3 regions of the Pseudomonas serbiensis genome follow, and region 2 is predicted to be linked to each of the others. Evidence: predicted binding sites of a transcription regulator. Region 2 holds the regulator's gene; each other region holds the start of a gene.
The links. Region 2 encodes FliA, which starts transcription of late flagellar genes. Its sites were predicted from a motif close to CTAAAGTTTNNNNNNNNNNNGCCGNTAA; they were not measured.

Region 1 (3,279 bases), on a different contig from region 2:
CAGCCGCTTCGATATTGGCGCCCTCGAACGGTTCCACACGGAAGAAATAGGTGTGCTCCGGGAACACAAAACCTTTTTCGTCCATGCCGATCGTTACAGCGGCGATTTCCAGCAGGGCATCGGTTGCCGCATTGAAACCACCGGTTTCCACGTCGATGACTACAGGCAGGTAGCCACGAAAACGTGCTGCCATCGGGTGGCGCGAGCCGCCGCCACCGTGACCGTCCTGTTCGTCGTCGTAATGATCTTCACTCACGCATTTTCCTCCAGCAGGCGCCAGCGCAGTTTTTCTCCGGCGCGCAGCGGGATTACGCTCAACTCGCCAAATGGCAGGCTGGCAGGGGCTGTCCACTCGTCACGAACCAGCGTGATGGTGTCCTGGTTGGCAGGCAGGCCGTAGAACGCCGGGCCGTGGAGGCTGGCGAAGCCTTCCAGTTTGTCCAGCGCGTTACGTTGCTCGAAAGCCTCGGCATACATTTCGATAGCGGCATAGGCCGTGTAGCAGCCAGCGCAACCGCAGGCGGCTTCCTTGGCATGCTGGGCATGAGGTGCCGAGTCGGTGCCCAGGAAGAACTTGCCGTTGCCACTGGTTGCGGCATCGAGCAGCGCTGTCTGGTGCGTATTGCGCTTGAGGATCGGCAGGCAATAGAAATGTGGCCGAATACCGCCGACCAGCATGTGGTTGCGGTTATAGAGCAAGTGATGCGCGGTGATGGTCGCTGCAACGTTGGCCGGGGCCGCATTGACGAATTGCACGGCGTCACCGGTCGTGATGTGTTCAAACACCACTTTCAACGTCGGGAAGCGCTCCACCACACGGCGCAGATGCTCGTCGATGAAGATCTTCTCGCGGTCGAAGACGTCAATGTCGCCGCGGGTGACTTCGCCATGGACCAGCAGCAGCATGCCGACTTCGGCCATGGCTTCCAGAACATGGAAAATCTTGTCGATGCTGGTGACGCCAGAGTCGGAGTTGGTGGTCGCACCGGCCGGATACAGTTTGGCCGCATGGACGAAACCGCTGGCCTTGGCCGTGCGAATGTCCTCGGGCGTGGTCTGGTCGGTCAGATAAAGCACCATCAGCGGCTCGAAACGGCTGCCGGCCGGGCGTGCATCCAGGATGCGCTGGCGATAGGCATCGGCTTGCTGTGCATTGCGTACTGGGGGCACAAGGTTGGGCATGATGATTGCGCGGCCAAAAGTGCGCGCAACGTCAGCAACGGTGTGTGGCAAAACAGCTCCGTCACGGAGGTGGATGTGCCAGTCGTCGGGACGCAGAAGGGTCAGGCGGTCAGACATTGGGGATTCCAGGCGGGTCAAACTGCTGGGAATCCTACCGGAAAAGACTCTCTCAGGCACTCGCTATCAAGTTTTGTAGGAAGTTACCGATAGCCCGACGTAAGAAGCAGTTTTTTGTTTCGTGTCATTTTTATAAGTGGAGCCTCCCGTGCGCCAGCTATATCTCGCCTTGCTCAGCGTATTTGCCAGCCTCCCGGCCATGGCAGTCAGTTTCCAGACACGTCTGGAGAGTATCGAGTGGAAGGTCGAAGGGGATCAGTTCGAGTGTCGCCTGAGTCAGCCGATTACCGATTTCGGTGTAGGTGAATTCGTGCGCCGCGCCGGTGAGCAGGCTACATTCCGTCTCAAGCCGTCTTACAACATGCTGGGTAATGGTTCGGCCACTCTGCTGGCTGCGGCAGCACCCTGGCAGCCGGGACGGGGTGATATCAACCTCGGCTCGGTCCGTGTCAGCAATGGCGAGATTCCTTTCAATAGCTCCGAGGCACAGGCCGGACGCCTGATCAGCGGTTTGATGGAAGGGCGCAGCCCGCTCATCCGTCATAGCACCCGCGATGGCGGTGGCCCAATGGAAATAAGGCTATTGCCCGTCAGGTTCAGCAAGGCGTTCAGCGACTATCAGTTGTGTACGACCAAACTGCTGCCGATGAATTTCGATCAGATCAAGCAGGCCGAAGTTGGCTTCCCCGGCGGCGGCATCGAGCTGGACGCCAAGGCCAAGGCCCGTCTGGACAATATGATTGCGTATCTGCGTGCCGACCCAACGGTCAACCATATCGAGCTGGACGGCCATTCGGATAACAGCGGCAATCGCCTGACCAACCGCGACCTGTCCCGGCGTCGGGCGCTGGCGGTGATGGACTATATGAAGGCTCAGGGGATTCCCGAGCAACAGATCACCTTGCGCTTTCATGGCGAGCGTTATCCGCTGGCTCCCAACACCAACGATGCCAACCGCGCGCGCAACCGCCGTGTAAATGTGCATCTGGAGCGTGTCGCTCCCGAAGAAAAGCCGGTTCCAGTCGCTTCTGCCGCCAGCGCTGCACGCACTTCGTAACCCGCCTGTCTCCTCGCGAGGCTGACATAACCTGTCGCCTCGTCGTCACAAGCTGTCGCGCCCCTGTAAATTTGCTGGTTTGAACGGTAGAATCAACGGTTTTCCGTACAACCCGGTGGAGTGATGGCATGGCGGACGTAAACAAGGTAGTTCTCGCGTATTCCGGTGGCCTGGATACTTCGGTCATTCTGAAGTGGCTGCAAGATACGTATAACTGCGAAGTGGTGACCTTTACAGCTGACCTGGGTCAGGGGGAAGAGGTCGAGCCGGCACGTGCCAAGGCTCAGGCCATGGGCGTTAAAGAAATCTACATCGACGACCTGCGTGAAGAGTTCGTACGTGATTTCGTGTTCCCGATGTTCCGTGCCAACACCGTCTACGAAGGCGAGTACCTGCTGGGTACTTCCATCGCTCGTCCACTGATCGCCAAACGCCTGATCGAAATCGCCAACGAAACCGGCGCTGACGCCATTTCCCATGGTGCTACCGGTAAAGGTAACGATCAGGTTCGTTTCGAGCTGGGCGCCTACGCCCTCAAGCCAGGCGTCAAAGTGATTGCCCCATGGCGTGAGTGGGATCTGCTTTCGCGTGAAAAGCTGATGGATTATGCCGAGAAGCATGCAATCCCGATCGAGCGTCATGGCAAGAAAAAATCCCCGTACTCGATGGATGCCAACCTGCTGCACATCTCCTATGAAGGCGGCGTGCTGGAAGATACCTGGACCGAGCACGAAGAGGACATGTGGCGCTGGACCAAGTCTCCGGAAGACGCGCCGAACGTTCCAACCTATCTTGAGCTGACCTATCGCAATGGCGATATCGTCGCTCTGGACGGCGTTGAAATGTCGCCTGCTACCGTACTGGCTACCTTGAACCGCATCGGTGGCGAGAACGGCATCGGCCGTCTGGACATCGTGGAAAAC
Region 2 (3,279 bases):
ATGAAACGCCCCCAGTCCGCGCTCAGCGACTTGGCATCTTCGCTCAGCCCGTTCATCAGCGGCGTGCTCTGCTCTACCAGGTCCATCGTGCGGTTGGCCGCATTCTCGGTCAGTCGTACAACATACGACAGACGATCGGCGGCATCAGTGATCTGCGACACTTCTTCGGCTTGCGGCATGTTCGGGTCAATATGAAAATTGACGATCGCACTATGCAGTTCGCGAGTCAGCTTGCCGACTTCCTGATACAGGCCACGGTCACGAGCCTGGTTGAGCTCATGGATCAATTGCACGGCATCACCGAAGCGGCCTTTTTCAAGGCTGGCAACCAGTTCCTGCGCGTGTTTCTTCAGGGTTGACTCGAAGTCACCCAGTGAATCGTTGTTGTCCATAGCGCCCTCGCGGCATGCATCAGCTGTTGACGCGTTCAAAGATCTTTTCGATCTTCTCTTGCAGCACTTGGGCCGTGAACGGTTTCACGACGTAACCGTTCACACCAGCCTGGGCAGCCTCAATGATCTGCTCACGCTTGGCTTCAGCGGTCACCATCAGTACCGGGAGACTTTTGAGACGCTCATCCTGACGCACCTGACGCAACAGATCGATACCGGTCATGCCAGGCATGTTCCAGTCAGTCACCAGAAAGTCAAAGGAACCGCTTTGAAGCATCGGCAAGGCAGTGATGCCGTCGTCCGCTTCGGATGTGTTGGTGAACCCCAGGTCACGCAACAGATTTTTTATGATCCGCCGCATCGTTGAGAAGTCATCAACGATGAGGATTTTCATGTTCTTGTCCAATTCGACCTCCAAGCAGTCTTTAACGCATTCAGCACCTGAACACGCTGTTCACTCAATACTGGCACAGCACACCCCCGGCTGTACGAAAACGACGACGGGCTTGGCAAAACAACAAAACAGAAACCTGAACCAGCAGGCCATAGGCTCTGTCCGAACAGGCTCCTGCCTTGTCTATCCTGATACCACGTAACGCTCTGCACAGCCGGCTTGCGACAACCTGAGACTCTTGCAAGTCACAAATCGCCCATCAACGCGCTCGCCACTCCCCCAAACGCCCTCGCAAACGAGCTGCGCACTGGCTGTGTAACTGGCTGACCCGCGACTCGCTGACCCCAAGCACCTCACCGATTTCCTTGAGGTTCAGCTCTTCGTTATAGTACAGCGCCAATACCAGCCGCTCACGCTCCGGCAAGTTGGCGATTGCATCTGCCAGCGCTGCCTGGAAACGCTCATCTTCCAGGTCACGCGACGGTTCGAGCGAGCCGCTTGCGCCGTCCTCATGCAACCCTTCATGGTCGCCGTCCTGCAAAAGGTCGTCGAAGCTGAAGAGACGGCTGCCTAAGGTATCATTCAAAATCCCATAATAATCATCGAGACTTAACTGGAGTTCGGCAGCAACCTCATGATCTTTAGCGTCACGACCGGTTTTTGCTTCAATTGCGCGAATTGCGTCACTCACCATGCGCGTATTGCGATGCACCGAACGTGGCGCCCAGTCACCCTTGCGCACTTCATCGAGCATGGCACCGCGGATACGAATCCCGGCATAAGTCTCGAAACTCGCACCCTTGGTGGAGTCGTACTTGGTAGAAACTTCCAGCAAGCCGATCATGCCGGCCTGGATCAGATCTTCAACCTGCACACTGGCAGGCAGACGCGCCAGCAAGTGGTAGGCAATACGCTTGACCAACGGCGCGTAACGCTCGATGAGTTCGTACTGCGAATTCCTGGAAGCCTTGCTGTACATTTGAAAGCCGCTCGCTGTCATTGAACAGGCCCCGCACTGGTCTGGTGAACAAGTCGTTCGACGAAGAACTCCAGATGACCACGCGGGTTGGCCGGCAACGGCCAGGTATCAACCTTCTGGGCAATGGCCTTGAAAGCCAGTGCGCATTTGGAGCGTGGAAACGCCTCGTAAACAGCGCGCTGCTTCTGAACCGCCTTGCGAACACACTCGTCGTAAGGAACGGCACCGACATATTGCAGAGCCACATCAAGGAAGCGATCAGTCACTTTCGTCAGTTTGGCGAACAGATTGCGCCCTTCCTGTGGGCTCTGGGCCATATTGGCCAGAACACGAAAACGGTTCATGCCGTAGTCGCGGTTAAGCAGCTTGATAAGCGCGTAGGCGTCGGTAATCGAGGTAGGCTCATCGCAGACCACCAGCAATACTTCCTGCGCTGCGCGCACGAAGCTGACAACCGACTCGCCGATACCGGCAGCGGTGTCGATCACCAGCACATCGAGGTTGTCGCCAATCTCGCTGAACGCCTGGATAAGGCCGGCATGCTGGGCTGCTGAAAGATGGACCATGCTCTGGGTGCCGGACGCCGCAGGCACGATGCGCACACCGCCCGGCCCCTGCAACAGGACATCGCGCAGGTCGCAACGGCCCTCGATGACGTCAGCCAGCGTGCGCTTGGGCGTCAGGCCCAGCAGAACATCGACATTGGCCAGACCAAGGTCGGCATCGAGCAGCATGACGCGCCGGCCGAGTTCGGCCAGGGCCAGTGAAAGGTTCACTGACACGTTAGTCTTACCGACGCCACCTTTGCCACCGGTCACTGCGATAACCTGTACGGGATGCATGCTGCCCATGTTATTTCTTTACCTTGTCTTGCGTAGACCGAAACCACATTACGGGCTGCACGTTCGCGAACGAACAATGCCTGGCAGACCATTGATGCAGGGACATTCCAGTAATATCCATCAGTTACCCCACTCTCTTGCCAGGGGTGTGATAGAGGTCGGCAAACATATCGGCCATCGCTTCCTCGCTCGGCTCATCCTGCATTTGCACGCTGACTGCGCGGCTCACCAACTGGTGGCGACGCGGCAGGTGCAAGTCATCAGGAATACGTGGTCCATCCGTCAAATAAGCCACAGGTAATTCATGGCCAATCGCAAGGCTCAACACTTCTCCGAGGCTTGCGGTTTCATCAAGCTTGGTCAGGATGCAACCTGCCAAACCACAACGCTTGTAACTGTGATAGGCCGCAGTCAGTACCTGCTTCTGGCTGGTTGTCGCCAGCACCAGGTAGTTGCGGGCACGTATGCCACGTCCGGCGAGGCTTTCCAGCTGCATGCGCAAGGCCGGATCACTGGCCTGCAGGCCGGCGGTATCGATCAGCACCACGCGCTTGCGCAGCAGCGGCTCCAGCGCCTGGGCCAATGACTGGCCCGGATCGACGTGGGTAACCGGAACATTGAGGATGCGCCCCAGAGTCTTGAGCTGCTCCTGGGCACCGATACGGAAACTGT
Region 3 (3,279 bases), on a different contig from region 2:
GGCAGCTCTGCAGGAAATAGGTGTGGATTTTGCACAGGGGTATCTGATAGCTCGTCCAGAGCTGTTGACGTGTGAAAGTCTGTACACCCAGCCTGCACGCCCGGCCTCTTCAGTGGCCGATGCGCAGGGGCATCAAGCCAACTCGGTACAACCAACAAAAAAGGGAGCCGCACAGTGATCGACACTTTCAATAGAACCGGTCCGCTCATGGAAGCCAGCAGTTATCCGGCATGGGCGCAACAGTTAATCAAGGATTGCAGTGCTGCCAAGACCCGAGTGGTCGAGCATGAGCTTTATCAGAGAATGCGCGACGGGCGTCTGAGCCCTCAGGTCATGCGTCATTACCTGATTGGCGGATGGCCGGTGGTCGAGCAGTTCGCCGTCTATATGGCCAAGAACCTGACCAAAACCCGTTTCGGCCGTCATCCTGGCGAAGACATGGCGCGTCGCTGGCTGATGCGCAATATCCGCGTCGAACTCAATCATGCCGACTACTGGGTGAACTGGTCTGATGCCCATGGCGTGAGCCTCGACGACCTGCACGCCCAGCGCGTGGCACCCGAGCTGCATGCATTGAGTCACTGGTGCTGGCAGACCAGCTCCTCGGACTCTCTGGCCGTAGCCATGGCCGCGACGAACTATGCAATCGAAGGCGCTACAGGGGAGTGGGCGGCCATCGTCTGCTCCACGGACGTATATGCCGAGGGTTTCCCGGCAGAAACCCGAAAACGCGCCATGAAATGGCTCAAAATGCACGCTCAGTATGATGATGCGCACCCATGGGAGGCGCTGGAGATCATCTGCACCCTGGCGGGCAACAACCCCAGTGTGCAACTCCAGACGGAATTGCGCCAGGCGACCATCAAGAGCTATGACTACATGTACCTGTTTCTTGAGAGCTGCCTGCAGCTAGAAAAGGCCAAGCCAGCGCGGGAACGTGCCACGGCGGTTGAGGCCTGATACCTCTCGGCAGGAGTAATGCCGATCAGTTAAGGCCCAAACAAAACTTGTGGGAGGCAGCTTGCTGGCGAAAAGACCTTGAAAACCGGCAGATATTCTGCGTCTGTACATGAAGTCGCCAGCAAGCTGCCTCCCACAAAGTGATTTATGATTTTTGACTGATTGGCAGTCACTTGCGGGAGGGGCCTTGGCCGCGACAGTTCACATCGGCGGCTTTTCGGCGGTTGGTTTTTGACGTTTTTCACCGCTCCCTTCCAGTCGTCGCTCTTTTTAAAGAAAGACCGGCTTACGCCGATGGGGATCTCATAGGGCATACACACCGGATTGAAAACGGTTGTACAGGGATGTGGCCTGCCATCTATCTGCACACCTTCGCAGATCCGTGTTCTCCAGAGATCATCATCATGTCCAAATCCCTGAGGCTCCAAATTCTTGGCTTGCTCGGCGGCAGCCTTGCGCTGGTGCTGGTCATCGCGCTGGCTTGTTTCAATTTCCTTTCCGATAACGTGCAGTCCTATCGCAGCCTGCTTGAAGGCCCGATCCGTGCTTCACAACTGGTCGACGAAGCCAACCTTCAGTTCAAGGTCCAGGTTCAGGAGTGGAAAAACGTACTGCTGCGTGGCAAGACTCCTGCGGAGCGAGACAAGTTCTGGGCTCAGTTTGAAGAGCAGGAGCGCAAGGTGCAGGGCACGCTGGGCCAGCTCGTTGATATGAAAGGTACGGACGCTGCGCTGAAAAATCAGGTTCAGAGGCTGCAGCAGGAGCATCGAACCCTGGGCGCTTCCTACCGCACGGGGCGTGATGCATTCGTGGCTGCTGGTGGTGATGCTTCGATCGGCGATGCCGCGGTCAAGGGCGTGGATCGCCCGACCAGCGAGCAGATGGCCAGTCTGGTGGATCAACTGCACAAATCCAGTGATGCCCAGTCGGTTGCGATCAGCAAAGAGGCTGACCAGACCATATTGGTTGGTGCTACGGTAATGCTGGCCTCTGCTCTGCTGGTCGGATTGCTGGCGCTGTGGATGGTCAATCGCAACCTGGTCGCGCCGATTCGCATGCTGATCGAGTATGTGGCTCAGTTGAGCGAAGGCAAGTTTGGTGCGCGTGTCGAGGTGGTGCGCCAGGACGAACTGGGTCGTTTGGCTGTGGCCGCCAATACCTTGCGCGATTTTCTGGCCGACACCTTCAATCGCCTGAAGCGCAGCACCACTGAACTGGACGCTGCTGGCGGGGAATTGAATGCCATTGCTGCGCTGATGGCTCAAGGCACTCATGAGCAATTTGAGCGTACCGATCAGGTTGCCACAGCCATGACTGAAATGTCGGCAACGGCTCAGGAAGTCGCCAGGCATGCTGCGGACGCGGCGCGTGCGGCGGATGACGCCGATCACAGCGCGCAGGATGGCGAGAAGGTCATGCAGTCGACCATTGCCACCATAACCCGCATGCGCAATGAAATTTCCTCCACCGCCAATGTCATTCAGCGCCTGGAAACAGACAGCGGTCGAATCGGCAAGGTGCTGGAAGTGATTCGTGGCATCGCCGAGCAGACCAACCTGCTGGCGCTCAATGCGGCCATCGAAGCCGCGCGTGCCGGAGATGCCGGACGTGGTTTTGCGGTGGTGGCCGACGAAGTGCGTACCCTGGCGCAACGTACCGCTGTGTCCACGGCCGAGATCAATCAGATCATCAGTTCGGTGCAGACCGGCGCTACCGATGCGGTGCTGGCCATTCAGGGCGGTCAGGCCCGTAGTGAGGAGAGTGTCGAGCAGGTCACTCATGCCGGTGCAACCTTGCAGCGCATCACTGTGGCAGTGGAAAACATCCGTGACATGAACCGCCAGATCGCCACTGCTGCCGAGGAGCAGACGTCAGTGGCAGAAGATATCTCGCGTAACCTGACTGAAATTACCGCTATCGCCGTAACCAATCAGGACAACGTCAAACGTACTCAAAGTGCCAGTCATGACTTGCGCGGTCTTTCAGCAGGCCTTGATGACGTAATCTCACGTTTGAGTGCATAACCTGTTGCACTTGCCCTTGTGCCCCCTTCGTTTCGAGGGGGCGCTCATGCATCGGCAATCAGCCTGCCATTGTCAGGCGATTACGGCCTTCGCGCTTGGCGACATACAGGGCGTTGTCGGCGCGGCGCAGCAGGCTGTCGGCGGACTCTGCGGGCAGCAAGGTCGAGCAGCCCAGGCTTATGGTGATGTTGAGTGCGGTATTGCACTCGTGGAACTCCAGTTCCAGCACGGCCTGGCGCAGACGCTCACCGACCATTGCCGCACAATCGCGATCGGTGTTGGCAAGCACGATCAC

Region 1: Q6A51_RS12845 (flagellar protein MotY) is a predicted target of FliA. The motif match lies at 1,365-1,392, and genes of this name have one in related genera.
Region 3: Q6A51_RS06970 (methyl-accepting chemotaxis protein) is a predicted target of FliA. The motif match lies at 1,231-1,258, and genes of this name have one in related genera.

Annotation. Positions count from the first base shown of each region.
Region 1 covers NZ_JAUQOO010000008.1:190,589-193,867, forward strand. The annotation lists gene rnt (ribonuclease T) at 1-256, opposite strand, end outside; gene pyrC (dihydroorotase) at 253-1,299, opposite strand; gene Q6A51_RS12845 (flagellar protein MotY) at 1,448-2,356, shown strand; gene Q6A51_RS12850 (argininosuccinate synthase) at 2,485-3,279, shown strand, end outside.
Region 2 covers NZ_JAUQOO010000003.1:255,776-259,054, forward strand. The annotation lists gene Q6A51_RS06070 (protein phosphatase CheZ) at 1-392, opposite strand, end outside; gene Q6A51_RS06075 (chemotaxis response regulator CheY) at 412-786, opposite strand; gene fliA (RNA polymerase sigma factor FliA) at 1,046-1,786, opposite strand; gene fleN (flagellar synthesis regulator FleN) at 1,783-2,616, opposite strand; gene flhF (flagellar biosynthesis protein FlhF) at 2,732-3,279, opposite strand, start outside.
Region 3 covers NZ_JAUQOO010000004.1:75,832-79,110, forward strand. The annotation lists gene Q6A51_RS06960 (EAL domain-containing protein) at 1-178, shown strand, start outside; gene Q6A51_RS06965 (TenA family transcriptional regulator) at 175-960, shown strand; gene Q6A51_RS06970 (methyl-accepting chemotaxis protein) at 1,365-2,984, shown strand; gene Q6A51_RS06975 (GGDEF domain-containing protein) at 3,043-3,279, opposite strand, start outside.